DNA from 2 places in the Mycoavidus cysteinexigens genome. Region 1 is predicted to be linked to the other one. Evidence: predicted binding sites of a transcription regulator. Region 1 holds the regulator's gene; the other holds the start of a gene.
The links. Region 1 encodes HrcA, which represses chaperone genes, less so after heat shock. Its sites were predicted from a motif close to TTAGCACTCNNNNNNNNNGAGTGCTAA; they were not measured.

Region 1 (7,772 bases):
GCACCTGCTCCGAGACAGTGAATTCAGCTGTAATTTCTGTGCGTGGCTGGCCCGAACGCACCACGCTCGCATCTGCGCGTGCGCCGAGCGCCAAGGCTAGAGCGTCTATGAGAATGGATTTGCCGGCTCCGGTTTCGCCGGAAAATACGGTAAAACCAGGCTCAAACTCAAGTTTAAGTGTGCTGACGATAACAAAATCGCGAATCGATAAATAGCGTAACATCTTAAGCTCAGACTAATAAAAAATTCGCCGCGTGCAATCAAAAAAATCGCAAGCAGTTTGAGAATATCGCAAAATTTAATTCACAGCTAGCCAGCCGCTAGATTGTGCTGTACTAATTTGGCGCGCAGTTCAATAAACATTAGGGTTAGAGCCATATGAAGGTGGTTCACTCCAATGCAGCTTGCTGCGCAAAGTTGCATAATAACTATACGTTGGTGGATGCAAAAAAGGCACAGTATGATTGGAGCGGCGGACTTCGATGGTGTCTTCTAGCTCCAAAGCAGAGAATGATTGCATATCAAAATTCACATTAACATCACGCCCGCTGGTGATCTGAATGGCAATCTCAGAATGATCAGGTAATACAATTGGCCGGTTTGACAGCGCGTGGGGAGCAATAGGCACTAAGACGATCCCCCCTAACTGAGGATGTAAAATCGGCCCGTGCGATGATAATGCATAGGCCGTGGAACCGGTTGGGGTAGCGACAATTAGGCCATCGGAACGCTGCTCATACATGAAACAGCCGTTTACCTGAACCCGTAATTCGACCATGCCGGAAAAGCCGCTACGGTTGACCACCACATCATTAAAAGCGAGCGCATGGTAAATAGGTGCACCAGCCCGCATGATGCGTGCTTCAAGCAGGGCGCGCTCTTCCCGTGCAAAATCACCTGCTAGCATGGTCGGGATCACCTGCTGCATTTCGCTAATTGAAATATCGGTAATAAAACCAAGTCGCCCGTGATTGATGCCAATCAATGGCGTGCCGTAAGGCGCAAGTTGGCGACTCACGCCAAGCATCGTGCCATCACCTCCTAAGACAATCGCAACATCGGCGCGGTGGCCTATCTCAGTAAGCGTCAGAATTGGACTGCGCGTTAAATTATCATCGGCCGCCAAGTTAATCACGCGGGCGGTGTTGGCTTCAAAAACCACCTCAAAACCATCTTGCTGAATGCGCTTAGCCAGGAGCGCTAATAACTCTCCAATACGTGGAGCATCGGTGCGACCGATAAGAGCGATGGTTTTAAAAGGAGTGTTGTTTGGCATAGCGGGCTTATGCTGTGATCGAAAAAGGCGATGCGCCATTTGGAAATAAAGTTGCGCCGCGCCCAGAAAAGGGAACATACCATGTTTGCCTAACTAGGCAATACGGCTTTTTAAGCAGTTGATCTTATTTTGACCAGTCGGCCAAAAAAACGCTGATGAATACACGGTTACTGTGACGATTGCGCTACAATTTGGTGCTATGTTAGACCCACGCGCCAAAACTTTGCTTAAAACCCTGATTGAACGGTACATTGCCGAAGGTCAGCCGGTGGGATCGCGCACGCTCTCTAAATATTCTGGCCTTGAGCTGAGTCCCGCAACAATCCGTAATGTGATGTCTGACTTAGAGGAAAGTGGGCTTATTGTGAGTCCGCACACCTCAGCCGGGCGTATCCCCACGCCACGGGCCTATCGGCTCTTCGTTGATACAATGCTGGTGGCTCAGCCGCCCACAGATGATGCACAGGTTGAAAGTACGGTGCGCACGCAATTGCGGCCTGGCGAGCCGAATAAACTTGTCGCGGCTGCGGCGAGCGTGCTATCCAATTTGTCGCAATTTGCGGGGGTTGTTTTGACGCCGCGGCGCAGTCATATATTTAAGCAGATTGAATTTATGCGCCTTTCGGAAAAACGCATTCTGCTGGTGATTGTGACTCCTGAAGGCGATGTGCAAAATCGTATTATGGCGACACAAAAAGAGTATTCGCCCTCACAGCTAAGCGAAGCGTCAAATTATATTAATGCAAATTATGCAAACTTGAGCTTTAGTGAAGTGCGTAAACGCTTACGTGCAGAACTGGAAGCGCTGCGCGGCGATATGACGCATTTAATGCATGTTATGCAGGAAGCGGTTGTCGCTAGTACGGAGGAGACTTCTGATTTGGGCGAAGCTGTCTTGATCTCTGGAGAGCGGAATTTACTTGAGGTCGCGGATTTGTCGTCTGATATGGACCGCTTGCGCAAGCTGTTTAATGTATTCGATCAAAAAACCAGTTTATTACAGCTTCTTGAAGTCTCTAGTCACGCGCAAGGCGTGCAGATTTTTATCGGCGGCGAATCCAATCTCGTACCGATTGAGCAAATGAGTGTGGTTACCTCATCCTACGAGGTTGATGGCCAGGTTGTAGGCACGCTTGGCGTAATTGGTCCAACGCGGATGGCATATCAGCGTGTCATTCAGATTGTTGATATTACTGCAAAGTTGCTATCGCAAGCCCTGAGTCAGCGTTAATCCAAAGTTAAAACGCATCGTTTTGCTCCGTCTAGAGCCGAAGTGAAATTGAGTCGGTGCGGATTAATTTAAAATTAAAAATTTGTTGAGCCCTACCGCAGCGCTGAGTAGCGTCGCCATAATGACGGCGAGTTTAATCGTTAGCCGCAACTCCAATTTTTCCAGCTTGGAATCTACTTCGGTGCGCAAACCGGATACGTCCTTTTTAAGGCCTTTTATTTCCCCGCGCATATCGGTTATGTCGCCGCGTATCTCTTTTATTTCGCCACGCACATTGGTTATGTCGCTGCGTATCTCTTTTATTTCCCCACGTACATTGGTTATGTCGCTGCGTATCTCTTTTATTTCGCCACGCACATTGGTTATGTCGTTGCGGACCTCTTTTATTTCAATACGCATTTCATTGCGCACGTCGGTGATGTCGTTGCGTATACCTTTTATTTCCCCACGCACATCGGTTATGTCACTGCGTACGTCTTTTATGTCATGCTGTAACTCTTCTTTAACCGCTTGCAAGTCTTGTTTGGTGGGTAACGCCTGTAGATTGACCGCAAATATTTCAGACAAAACTTCTGCCTCAGCTTCGGCTTGAGCAGTTGGCACACCTGCTTCCTGCAAGCGTTTAGCAAATTTTAGCGTGTCAAATAAAGCGATAGCCATAACGATTTCCTTCAATTGCTTAAAATTTAACCTAGGTAGCATAGTGAACCCAATCATTTTTTGATGCTGGCCTTGATATGATAAGGCGCGAACCATTTTTTAGCCTAATTGATTTAAATATAAATTGAATCGTGGGGTTCGTCAATAAAAACATAGCGAGGCGACAAAATTTTTGCGAGTGTCCTACTCGCTTTGACGTATGATTAATAATTCGATGGATTTTTTATGCTAATAACGGGTACTCATGCATTTTGAGCTTGAACCACAGATCCACCCAAGCCATGCATCGCGCGTCGCAGTGCTGTTGATTAACCTTGGCACCCCAGATAGGCCAACGCCGCGGTCAGTTCGGCGCTATCTAGCCGAATTTTTGTCTGATCCGCGGGTGATTGAAATTCCTGCACTCATCTGGCAATTGATTTTGCGCTTGATTATTTTGCCCTTGCGTGGGCGTGCCGCAGCGGCTAAATATAGGTCGATCTGGCTGTCCGAGGGTTCACCCTTACGGGTCTATACTGCACAGCAAGCTCAAGCGTTGCAGCAGCAGCTCAATGCGCAAGGCTATGCCGTCAGTGTGGAGTACGCGATGCGCTACGGGTCGCGCAATATCCATGAGATGCTAACGCAATTAAAACGCAGCGGGGTTGAGCGCGTTTTGTTGCTGCCGATGTATCCGCAATATTGCGCAGCCACTACGGCCTCCGCTTTTGATATGGCGTTTACTGCATTACAACGGATGCGTAACCAGCCTGAATTACGCACGATTCGGCATTATGCGGATTTTATGCCGTATCTTGATGCGCTTGCAGCGCAAGTGCGCGCACATTGGGCCGTACACGGCTTGCCTGACTTTGCCTCAGGCAGCCGGTTACTGTTGAGTTTTCATGGAGTGCCTAAACGCATCATCGATTTAGGTGATCCGTATTATATGCACTGCCAGTTAACCGCGACATTGCTGGCGCAAAGACTGAATTTATCAGACGCTGAATATCGCATCACCTTTCAATCACGCTTTGGCCGGGCTGAATGGTTGCGGCCGGATACAGCGATAGTACTTAAAGAGCTCGGGGCGGCAGGAGTCAAGCGGGTTGATGTGCTTTGTCCCGGTTTTACAGCGGATTGTTTGGAGACGCTCGAAGAAATCGGGATTGAGGGGCGCGCTATTTTTTTGCAGGCAGGAGGAGAGACATATCATTACATTCCATGCTTAAATGCTGCGCCGTGGTTTATCGATGGCCTAGCAGACCTGGTACGTTTGCACTTACAAGGTTGGCCCGTGCAAAATTCATCTGGCGCGATCTCTTGAAATAGAGGGTTAGATCCCCAAATAAAGTTTCTGCGATAAAAAACATGTAACTTCTCTCCTAACGGGAGATCTACATTGTGTAAAATAATTTTTTGGATTGAATAAATAGATTGAATATGGAAGAAAAGCAGCCTGATCAAACAATGCAGCCAGATGCTGCGCTCAATGTCGAAACTGCCCCTCAAGAAAGCTCTCGCCTGACTGAAGAGGCGCTTGCTAAGGCACAGGAAAAAATCGCTGAACTTGAAGGCAGTTACCTACGCGCCAAGGCAGAAACCGAAAATATGCGCCGCCGCGCCCAAGAAGACGTTGAAAAAGCGCATAAATTCGCATTAGAGCGTTTTGCTGGACATCTTTTGCCGGTAATGGATAGTTTTGAAGCCGCGCTAGCCGATTCTTCCGCGGACCTTGTTAAAGTGCGCGAAGGGATTGAACTGATTTTGCGTCAGTTTAATAGCGCGCTGGAAAAAGGGCGGATTGTGACAATTAATCCAGTTGGCGAGAAATTCGACCCGCATTTGCATCAAGCCATTTCAATGGTCAGTGCTGAGCAGGAGCCGAATACGGTGGTTAGCGTTTTGCAAAAAGGCTATCTGATTGCGGAGCGTGTCTTGCGTCCAGCATTAGTCACGGTCTGCGAACCCAAAAACGCCAGCTCTTCCGCGCCGCCTGCGCATAACGCTAACTTGGCGTAAATAAACACCTTGAAAATAAGCGTATCGTACTTATTTTCAGTATAGTTTGAATAAACAGGTAAGCCCTGTGCTTACCACGATTTAAAGGATTAGGAGAATTAAATGGGCAAAGTTATCGGGATTGACCTGGGCACGACGAACTCTTGTGTTGCTGTGATGGAAGGCAATCAAGTTAAAGTGATTGAAAATTCAGAAGGCGCTCGCACGACGCCTTCGATCATCGCTTATATGGAAGATGGCGAAATTTTTGTCGGCGCACCGGCTAAACGGCAGGCCGTGACCAATCCACATAATACGATTTATGCCGTTAAGCGCCTGATTGGGCGGCGTTTTGAAGAAAAAGAAGTGCAAAAAGACATTGCCTTAATGCCATATAAAATCATTAAAGCAGATAATAACGATGCCTGGGTTGACGTGCGTGGCGAAAAACTTGCGCCGCCACAAATTTCGGCTGAAATACTGCGCAAAATGAAAAAAACCGCAGAAGACTATCTCGGCGAACCTGTCACCGAGGCGGTCATCACGGTGCCCGCCTACTTTAATGACAGTCAGCGCCAAGCAACCAAAGACGCAGGCCGTATTGCTGGGCTTGAAGTCAAGCGTATCATCAACGAACCCACCGCGGCAGCGCTCGCTTTTGGGTTAGACAAAAAAGAAAAAGGGGATCGTAAAATCGCTGTTTATGATTTAGGCGGCGGCACCTTCGATGTATCGATCATTGAAATCGCCGATGTTGATGGCGAGATGCAATTTGAAGTTCTGTCGACTAATGGCGATACCTTCTTAGGTGGCGAAGATTTTGATCAACGCATTATCGATTATATTATTGGCGAGTTTAAAAAAGAGCAGGGCGTCGACCTGTCAAAAGATGTGTTGGCGTTGCAACGCTTAAAAGAAGCGGCTGAAAAAGCCAAAATTGAGCTCTCAAGCCTGCAACAAACCGAGATCAACTTACCTTATATCACGGCGGATGCAAGCGGGCCAAAGCATCTGAACATGAAGATTACCCGCGCTAAGCTTGAGGCATTAGTTGAGGATTTGATCACGCGCACGATTGAGCCCTGCCGTACCGCTATCAAAGATGCGGGAGTGAACGTAAGCGAAATTCATGACGTTATTTTGGTTGGCGGCATGTCGCGCATGCCCAAAGTGCAAGAAAAGGTCAAAGAATTTTTCGGTAGAGAACCGCGCCGTGACGTTAATCCAGATGAAGCCGTGGCCGTGGGCGCCGCGATTCAAGGCCAAGTGCTGTCAGGCGATCGTACTGACGTGCTATTGCTTGACGTGACGCCACTCTCGCTTGGGATTGAAACGTTGGGTGGCGTGATGACCAAGATGATTAAAAAGAACACGACGATCCCAACCAAATACTCACAAGTATTTTCAACCGCAGACGACAATCAGCCAGCAGTCACCATCAAAGTGTTCCAGGGCGAGCGCGAAATGGCGGTGGCGAATAAACTGCTGGGTGAATTTAACCTTGAAGGAATTGCGCCAGCGCCGCGTGGCTTGCCGCAAATCGAAGTGACTCTCGATATTGATGCTAACGGGATTTTGCATGTATCGGCGAAAGATAAAGCAACCGGCAAAGAAAATAAAGTCACGATCAAAGCCAATTCGGGTCTATCTGAAGCTGAAATTGAACAAATGGTGAAAGACGCTGAAGCCAATGCCGAAGAAGACCGTAAACTGCGTGAATTGGCGGATGCGCGTAATCAAGGCGATGCATTAGCGCATAGCACTAAGAAAGCGCTGACCGAGCATGGCGATAAGCTTGAGGCGGCTGAGAAAACCAGCATTGAAGATGCATTAAAGGCGCTGGAAGAGGCGCTCAAGCGTAGTGATGTGGATAAAGCCGAGCTTGATGTAAAGATTGAAGCGCTTGCTCAAGCGTCGCAAAAACTTGGCGAAAAAATGTACGCTAATATGCAAGCTGATGCAGCGGCAGCCGAGCCAACGGGCGCGGCTGAGGCGGCAACCAGTGGCGCGCAAGAAGACATCGTCGATGCTGACTTCAAGGAAGTTAAGAAAAATTAACTGACTGAAAAATAGTGCATGCTTGGAAGAGCGTTTTGCACAAACAATGCCTGGTGAGCCTTGGCGCTCGCCAGGCAAATTTTATTTGTAGACATGGAGCTGTTCGCTAAAACTGTGAGTGAACATTGAATCAATATGGCGAAACGGAATTACTACGACGTTTTGGGCGTTGCCAAAAATGCAAGCGATGATGAAATTAAAAAGGCATATCGTAAGCTGGCTATGAAATATCATCCGGACCGCAACCCGGATAATAAAGACTCAGAAGCGCATTTTAAAGAGGTTAAAGAAGCCTATGAAATGCTCTCTGATCCACAAAAACGCGCGGCTTACGACCAATACGGTCAGGCTGGCGTAGATCCCAATATGAATGGGGGAGCGCAAGGTTTTGGTGGCTTCGCGGAGGCTTTTGGCGATATTTTTGGTGACATTTTCGGTGGCGGGCAACGCGGTCAAGCGGGCGCTTCTCGGGTGTATCGGGGCGCCGATTTGCGTTATGGCATGGAGATTACGCTTGAACAGGCTGCGCGCGGCTATGAGACCCAAATTCGGGTGCCGGCTTGGGAG
Region 2 (7,772 bases), 370 kb from region 1:
CGGCGCGTTTCTATTCTCAGGCCCAACGGGCGTTGGTAAAACCGAGGTCGCCCGTCAACTTGCTTTCACCTTGGGGATTGAGCTGACGCGTTTTGATATGTCTGAGTACATGGAGCGCCATGCGGTCAGCCGTTTAATCGGCGCGCCGCCGGGTTATGTTGGCTTTGATCAAGGTGGCCTCTTAACGGAGGCGATCACGAAAAAGCCGCACTGCGTGTTGCTGCTGGATGAAATCGAAAAAGCGCATCCAGATATTTATAATCTTCTGTTGCAAGTGATGGATCATGGCACATTGACGGATAACAATGGCCGTAAAGCCGATTTCCGTAATGTGATTGTCATCATGACCACCAACGCGGGCGCTGAAGCCCTGCAAAAAGCCAAAATTGGTTTTACTACGCGCAACGAAGCTGGCGATGAAATGGCCGAAATTAAAAAGACCTTCACTCCTGAGTTTCGTAATCGGTTGGACGCAATCATTAACTTCCGCCCACTCAACGAAGAAATTATTCTGCGTGTAGTTGACAAGTTCTTAATCCAATTGGAAGAGCAGCTCCATGAAAAGAAGGTAGAGGTTATTTTTACTGATGAGCTGCGCAAATATCTTGCTAGCAGCGGTTTCGACCCACTCATGGGCGCGCGGCCGATGCAACGTCTGATTCAAAGCACTATCCGGCGCGCCTTGGCAGATGAATTACTATTTGGCAAGCTGTCAAATGGGGGGCGTGTTAAGGTCGATGTGGACCAGCAAAACAACGTGCAACTTATCTTTGATGAAAACGGCGAGTCACACAATACAAACCCTGAAACGGCGGAGATTGACTGATAGCTTAAGCGCGGTTGACCCAGATGCATTGAAAGCCGTCTCATTGAGTACGGGAGTACTCAATGAGACGGGCAAAATTAATACAGCTAATTGCTCTTTGCCCACTAGGCCACTCTCCAGGCCGGAATGGTTAGAAAGAGCCGAGAGACTCATGTTCTGTTGCGTAAGCGTTAATCAACTATCCAATAATAGTCCATCTGATTGAACCTTAAAATATCCTGTTTACGTGCAGCTTTTCTAAACGCATCAATCGTAGCTGGATTAATTTGTTCTCTGTAACTTTTTCTTAAACCAGAATTTAAGATAGATTCTGGACTGCGCTCGATGAAAGAGTTAAAAATCTCCAATACTCTAATTCTTTGCTCTGTACTTTTGTTGAGTAGCTCTGCGGTAAATTCATATAGGAATCTATAGGTGTTATCTTTAAATGCAGATTTTTCTAAATAAAGATCTTCACCTATTTGCGTTAATCGGTCTGATGGACTGAGAAATGAAAAATAGAAGAATTCTTCTATAAAATCCTCTCCGAATGGATCGCTGTCAGTCATAGAATCTATGAAAGAAGCGGGTAGCGTTTTAGTAGAGTTTTCTGCTTTGAGAAGATCTTCTGAAGTGAAACATAGCACTTTGATGCTGGGGAAAGATTGCGTTAAATTATTTAACCACTCTATATGACTTCCTGAAATTTTCTTTGGACCTTCAGAAAAATTATCTAGTAACCACCACTCTCCATTATCTTCTTGACGTAATACTAAAAAATATCCTTTTATATCAATCATTATTCGATTTGCATTGAATAAATTGGCATTTTCAATTGTATTAAATTGATAAGGGAGCGCTAAATTATAAAGAAAATTAACCGTATGGATAGCATTCTGCATATGTTTGGGGTAACCAAAAATTCCTATTTGGCGGATATAATCTTTGTATGGAATAGCATTAATACACGGAAATTGATCCCACTCTGTTCCTAATCTTTCTTGTGTATAGAGTTCGTGGGTTATTTTGCCGCCATCATAATATTTTCGCATGAGCCTAAGTTGTTTTTTTGGAACATATGGATTTTCCTTAATAGCAATTAAATTCATGTAATGCTCGTAATCCTGCGATGAAATAAAATTTCCCCCTAAAGTTGTATTAATCGCATGAATGGCATCATTTTCTTTTATTTTAAGTTCAGAATAGGGTGGTAAAGTTTTATTAAAGTATTGCCGATCTATTTTTCCCTCTTCATTTCCTCCTCCGCCGCAGGCGGAAATAAATATTCCCCAAAAAACTAAGTTGATTATTCTAAATAATTTCATTGGAATGGATGTATTTATTGGAGGAAATTTTATGAGAGCTAAATTAAGTGTTTTAGCCGTTGGGGTGGATTGTAGTGACTTTTTTAACGCGCTATAAATTCATTATATTAGGCCTAGCGGTGCAATCGAACTTCATTGATAAGCTATTCGAAATTCGACAAAAAACGCAGACAAGCCAATCATCGAGCCTCGCAAGCCTTAAAAGTCGGTACAAACCTACTTTACTCGCTTTTTCGTCAAATAATTCCAAAACACCCAAAATAGGGCAAATCAACTTCACAGTTAGTATCTGTTGCTCACGCGGTTTTTCTACCCCAGTAAAACTTCGGATCAGCGTATCTTGTCTCCTATTCGCCGGCGGCTGTCTGTCCATGATGGCACCGTAAGTATGGGGCGACTCTAACTCAGATTTAATGGCTTTGAGTGCTTTCCCTTAGGATGAAAGCCGTCATTTATTTGCCTGTTTAATGGGTTAGATGGAATTGCTATTTGGCGCAGCGTGACCCTATTTAGGGGGCCGAATCAACTTCTAAAAGTCCTCTTTAAGCCGGTGAGGATGTCAAGCTGTATAAGCAGTCAATGCATTGCGCATCTTTTTCATGGCACTGACTTCGATTTGGCGAATGCGCTCGGCCGAGACGCCGAATTCAGCCGCCAGATGATGCAACGTTGCGCCGCCAGAACCCTCCGCATCAACCTGTAACCAGCGCGCTTCAACAATGCGGCGGCTACGGGCATCGAGCGTATTTAGCGCACTTGCTAAGCCATCGCTTTGTAAACGATCAAACTGGCGATTAGCCAGCACCTCAGTTGGCTCATGTTGGATGTCTGTGAGATATGCAATGGGCGCAAAGGATTCTTCATTGTCGTCAATTTGTCCTTCTAGCGCAACATCTCCGCCCGTCATACGGGTTTCCATTTCAGTCACATCTTCACGCTTGACGTTCAACTCTTTAGCTAAAGCATCGACTTCACTCGAAGTCAGTGCTTGCACGCCCCGTTTATGGCGGCGTAAATTGAAGAAAAGTTTGCGCTGAGCCTTGGTGGTGGCGACTTTTACAATCCGCCAGTTACGCAAGATATATTCATGAATTTCGGCCTTAATCCAGTGAATTGCATAGGATACGAGTCGCACATTTTGCTGAGGATCGAAGCGTTTCACGGCTTTCATTAGCCCAATATTGCCTTCCTGAATCAGATCGGCATGGGGCAATCCATAGCCTAGGTAGCCACGGGCGATTGAGACAACCAAGCGTAGATGGGATAAAACCAGCTTGCGAGCTGATTCAAGCGTCCCATGTTCACGATAATTCGTGGCGAGCTGTTGCTCCTCCTCTGCTTGCAGCATTGGAATACGGCTAACAGCTTGGATATAGGCATTAAGATCGCCTAATGGGCCAAGTAACGGCATACCGGGAGTAAGAGCCAGTGCTCCGCCTAGTTCGGATCTCTTTAATTCAGGTTTTGTGATCATTTACGCTCCTTAAGAGAGGTATTTTTATAATATTAGCACTCTTCTGCGTAGAGTGCTAATTTGCTCTAGAGAGGTCTTTCTATGAGGCTCAGTTGGAGCGAAGTTGCAATAAGCGGCACGTAATATTTTATTCGGCAAAAGGCAAGCGCGGCTCCATATCCAGTTGGCTTTAACCATATGGATTGTGACAAAGTGGTAAATCAATGGCATGAGGCCGCGCCGATCGTGCACCTTTAGGCGCTTATCCCCTTCCAGGGCGGCGACCCTTAATCCCTAATTTTTTATCGCGGTTCAGGCTGACTCAATGGCGAGTTCTTTGTAGTGTTCCATGGCGCTCGCTTTTTTGGGCACTTCTATGGTAAGTATGCCATCTTTAAAACTTGCTTTGGCTTTTTCTATATCCACTGACTCTGGCAAGGGTATAGTGCGCTGGTAAGCTCCATAGGCAATTTCCCGTACAGCGTAATTCCGGTCCTTATCCTTGTGGGAAACGGTTTTTTCCCCTTTGATCGTCACGGCATGGCTCTCCGTGGTTACTTTAAGGCTTTCAGGGCCGATTCCTGGCACCTCTACCTCTATTTTAAAAAGGTCCTGACTCTCGGTAATATCGATGGATGGCGTAATCATTAAGCCCTCCATTTCATTGACAAACCCTGACGTGCCTTTAAAATCTGTGTAGAAATCTTCCAGCATTCGGTCAAATGCAGTTTGTACTGCCTGAAAAGGGTTGACTCTGTTTCGCTGAGTGGAAAAAGGTATATATTTTCTCCAGGGAGCAAGCATATTACTCATGGTTAGATCCTCCGAATATTTACGATTGCGACTCATCAGTTTAAAGTCAATTCAATGCTGTGAAATTTGGCGTTTGGTTTAATTATAGGTTCTATTGTTATAAATTCAACACCTCGTAACTCTAATGGCTTGCAATTGAAAGCGCCTCGACCTGCAATCAATTAGATTTTCGACCCGAAATAATTGCAACTGTATGGCGCGAAGCTGTGTCAGTAATTCTGTTGGTTTCAGTGCAATAAACGCAGTGTCCTTTTCTCAGTTTAAAGAAATGCAAAAATTGACGGATAGAATTCAAAATTACTATACTAATTTATATGCTAGTTTTTAATGAGGTGGCTGTGCGTGTTTAATTTGTCGATTGACTAAAATTTTACTTTCTGGAGGAAAAATCCTATGCTTGAAATACTTGAGAAGTATCAGCATTCACTCGCAGGACTAATAGCCGTTGCAGGATGGATCGTGACATATCAGTTTGGCGTTTTCAGAGACCGTAAGAATAAACAACGCGATCTCATTACTGATTATTTATTGGAGGCCTATCGGAAACTAGAGTCGGCTTCCCAGCGAAAAAAATTGACAGACACTCAAGTCGCTGATATTGAATCGGCGCTAAGGGATATTCAAATTTTTGGTTCAAAAGAGCTTATCGATGCAACAGATAAATTCATAGAGGAATTTACCGTAAGTAAAAACATTGATTTAAGCCAGCTTTTATTTTTATTGCGCAAGGATTTACGGGAGGCACTTCATCTGCCCTGGTCTGAGAACAGAATACGTGCTTTTCGATTATAAATGAATTTCCTAATCCAGCTTGCATATAATAATGAAATCTATTTTCTCGTTTTATTAAAAAATATGCTGCCGATAGTATTTATTAAGCTTATGTGGTCATTAGTTTAGCGTGGCGCTATAAATTTTATATATTATTTTTCTAAGATTTTTTAATTGACAGAAATAAATTACTTTTAGGTATCGGTGATTCTCGTCTCACTTTTTTATAAGGAGCATGAAATGGTAACGTTAGTCGGCACACAAGAAGATTTTCTAAAGGCGCTTACCGAGCTTATTGAGCTCGACTACGATGCTGTTGAAGCGTATCAGGCCGCGATTGAGCGTATAAAGGATCCGGTCTATAAAGAAAATTTAGAAGAATTTCAACAGGATCATAAACGCCATATTCAGGTACTTTCTAAGCTTATCGCTCAACATGGAGAGACGCCTCCCAACGGGCCAGATATGAAACAACTTTTGTTAAAAGGGAAAATAATAGCAGCTAGTATATTGGGAGACAAAGCCATTTTAAATGCAATGAAAGATAATGAAATCGATACCAACACCGCCTATGAGCGGCTTACTCATCATAAACATAAATGGACAGAAGTATATGACTCCTTGGAAGATGGCTTAAAAGACGAAAAGCGTCATAAAACCTGGTTAGAATCAGTCACTTAGCATATCGATAATATTTGGAAATTCGTTTACCGGAAATCACGCAGTCAAGTGGATGATTGTTCGAGTTTGCTATCTTTCTTTCTTAGCCTTTTTAGGCAGTGGTATCTATACAGTTTATTCTCGCAAATGTGGGGAAACGGGATTCAGCGAAACGAGAGTAACTTTAACTTTAAACTACCTGCGTGATTTTTGGAAAAGTCTAAATCTATTCAGATAGAGCGGATTATAATGTTGTGAGACATTTAGTATGTTTAGGTCGAGCAAACCAATCAATCCGCATGAGGCTGAAAAAGTATAATGAGTGAAATATTTGCAGCAACACCGCCAATCACTGTGCCGATTGCACATTCAAATGACTCTTTCGCGGTGCGCCGCATTTATTGTATTGGCCGCAATTATCTAGAGCACGCCCGTGAGATGGGGCATGTGTCGCAGAATTCGTCTTTAGTATTTTTCAATAAACCGGCTGACGCTATCTTGTATGTAGCGCCGGACGTGGTCGGGCAATTTCCTTATCCACCGGGTTCAAATAACGTGCATCATGAAGTGGAGCTGGTGGTTGCATTAGGTAAACGTGGCCGCGATATTTCCGTTGAGCGTGCGCTGGATTATGTGTTTGGTTATGCTGTGGGTCTTGATATGACGCGCCGCGATTTGCAAGCAGAAATGAAACGGCAAGGCTATCCATGGGAAAGTGCCAAAGCTTTTGATGCTTCAGCGCCACTGGGTCGGATCCATCGCGTAGAGGAGGTGGGGCATTGTCAGCAGGGCGCAATTTGGCTCAAAGTGAATGGGGTTGAGAGGCAACGTGCTGATGTGGCGCAGCTTATTTGGCCGATTGCGGATGTTATATCTTATTTGTCAACCTTATCTGAGCTCGCGCCAGGAGATTTGATTTATATGGGAACTCCCGGCGGCGTAGGGCCGATCGTGAAAGGTGACCTAATGACGGCAGGTATTGACGGTTTAGGCGAATTGACGGTTAAGGTGACTTAAAAGCTCGGTTGAACTTTAATTCAGCAGCGCGTTGGCGAATTCTTCGGCGTAAAATGGCTGCAGATCGTCAATTTGTTCTCCTACGCCAATGAAGTAGACGGGGATCGGCCGCTGTCGCGCAATTGCGGCAAGGATGCCGCCTTTCGCTGTGCCGTCGAGCTTGGTCACAATCAATCCGGTTAGGCCAAGCGCATCATCAAACGCTTTGACTTGTGCGAGGGCATTCTGCCCAGTATTCGCGTCAATCACAAGCAGTATCTCATGCGGGGCGTCATGCATGGCTTTGCCAATGACGCGTTTGATCTTTTTTAACTCGTCCATTAAATGCAATTGCGTTGGCAAGCGCCCAGCGGTGTCCGCCATAAGGATGTCTAACTTGCGCGCGCGCGCCGCGTTGAGGGCGTCGAAAATGACTGCGGCGGGGTCTCCGCTTTGCTGTGAAATCACATTAATCTGATTGCGTTCGCCCCATAGCGCAAGCTGCTCGTGCGCGGCGGCGCGAAAAGTGTCGCCCGCGGCAAGCAACACAGATTGTCCATGCCGCTGTAAATGTTGGGCGAGTTTGCCAATGCTAGTGGTTTTGCCAGCGCCGTTCACACCTGTGATCATCATCACTAAGGGTTGCGCACGGTCAAGCACTAATGTGCGCTCAAGAGGTTTTAATAAATCCGCTAATAAAGAGCGTAACGCCGCTTTGACGGCTTCACCGTCATTAAGCCGCTCCGCGAGGATTTTTTGGCGCAGAGCATTGAGCAAAAATTGGCTGGCTTCAAGCCCCGTGTCCGCCATTAAGAGAGCGGCTTCTAGTTCTTCAAAAAAATCCTCGTCGATCTTGACGTTGGTAAAAAGGTTTGTAAAGTTGTTACGGGTTTTCGCCAGACCAGATTTTAGCCGTTTTACCCAGGAGGTTGGACGATCTGGAGTCAGC

Region 2: the regulator HrcA is predicted to act here: its motif matches at 3,637-3,663, upstream of rpoH (RNA polymerase sigma factor RpoH).

Annotation. Positions count from the first base shown of each region.
Region 1 covers NZ_AP018150.1:135,790-143,561, forward strand. The annotation lists gene recN (DNA repair protein RecN) at 1-223, opposite strand, end outside; gene MCB1EB_RS00555 (NAD kinase) at 353-1,276, opposite strand; gene hrcA (heat-inducible transcriptional repressor HrcA) at 1,476-2,507, shown strand; gene MCB1EB_RS00565 (coiled-coil domain-containing protein) at 2,571-3,167, opposite strand; gene hemH (ferrochelatase) at 3,412-4,473, shown strand; gene grpE (nucleotide exchange factor GrpE) at 4,590-5,168, shown strand; gene dnaK (molecular chaperone DnaK) at 5,271-7,205, shown strand; gene dnaJ (molecular chaperone DnaJ) at 7,341-7,772, shown strand, end outside.
Region 2 covers NZ_AP018150.1:2,559,555-2,567,326, reverse strand. The annotation lists gene clpA (ATP-dependent Clp protease ATP-binding subunit ClpA) at 1-826, shown strand, start outside; gene MCB1EB_RS10850 (hypothetical protein) at 997-2,130, opposite strand; gene rpoH (RNA polymerase sigma factor RpoH) at 2,690-3,541, opposite strand; gene MCB1EB_RS10840 (Hsp20/alpha crystallin family protein) at 3,896-4,396, opposite strand; gene MCB1EB_RS10835 (hypothetical protein) at 4,790-5,188, shown strand; gene MCB1EB_RS10830 (DUF892 family protein) at 5,408-5,848, shown strand; gene MCB1EB_RS10825 (fumarylacetoacetate hydrolase family protein) at 6,146-6,844, shown strand; gene ftsY (signal recognition particle-docking protein FtsY) at 6,860-7,772, opposite strand, start outside.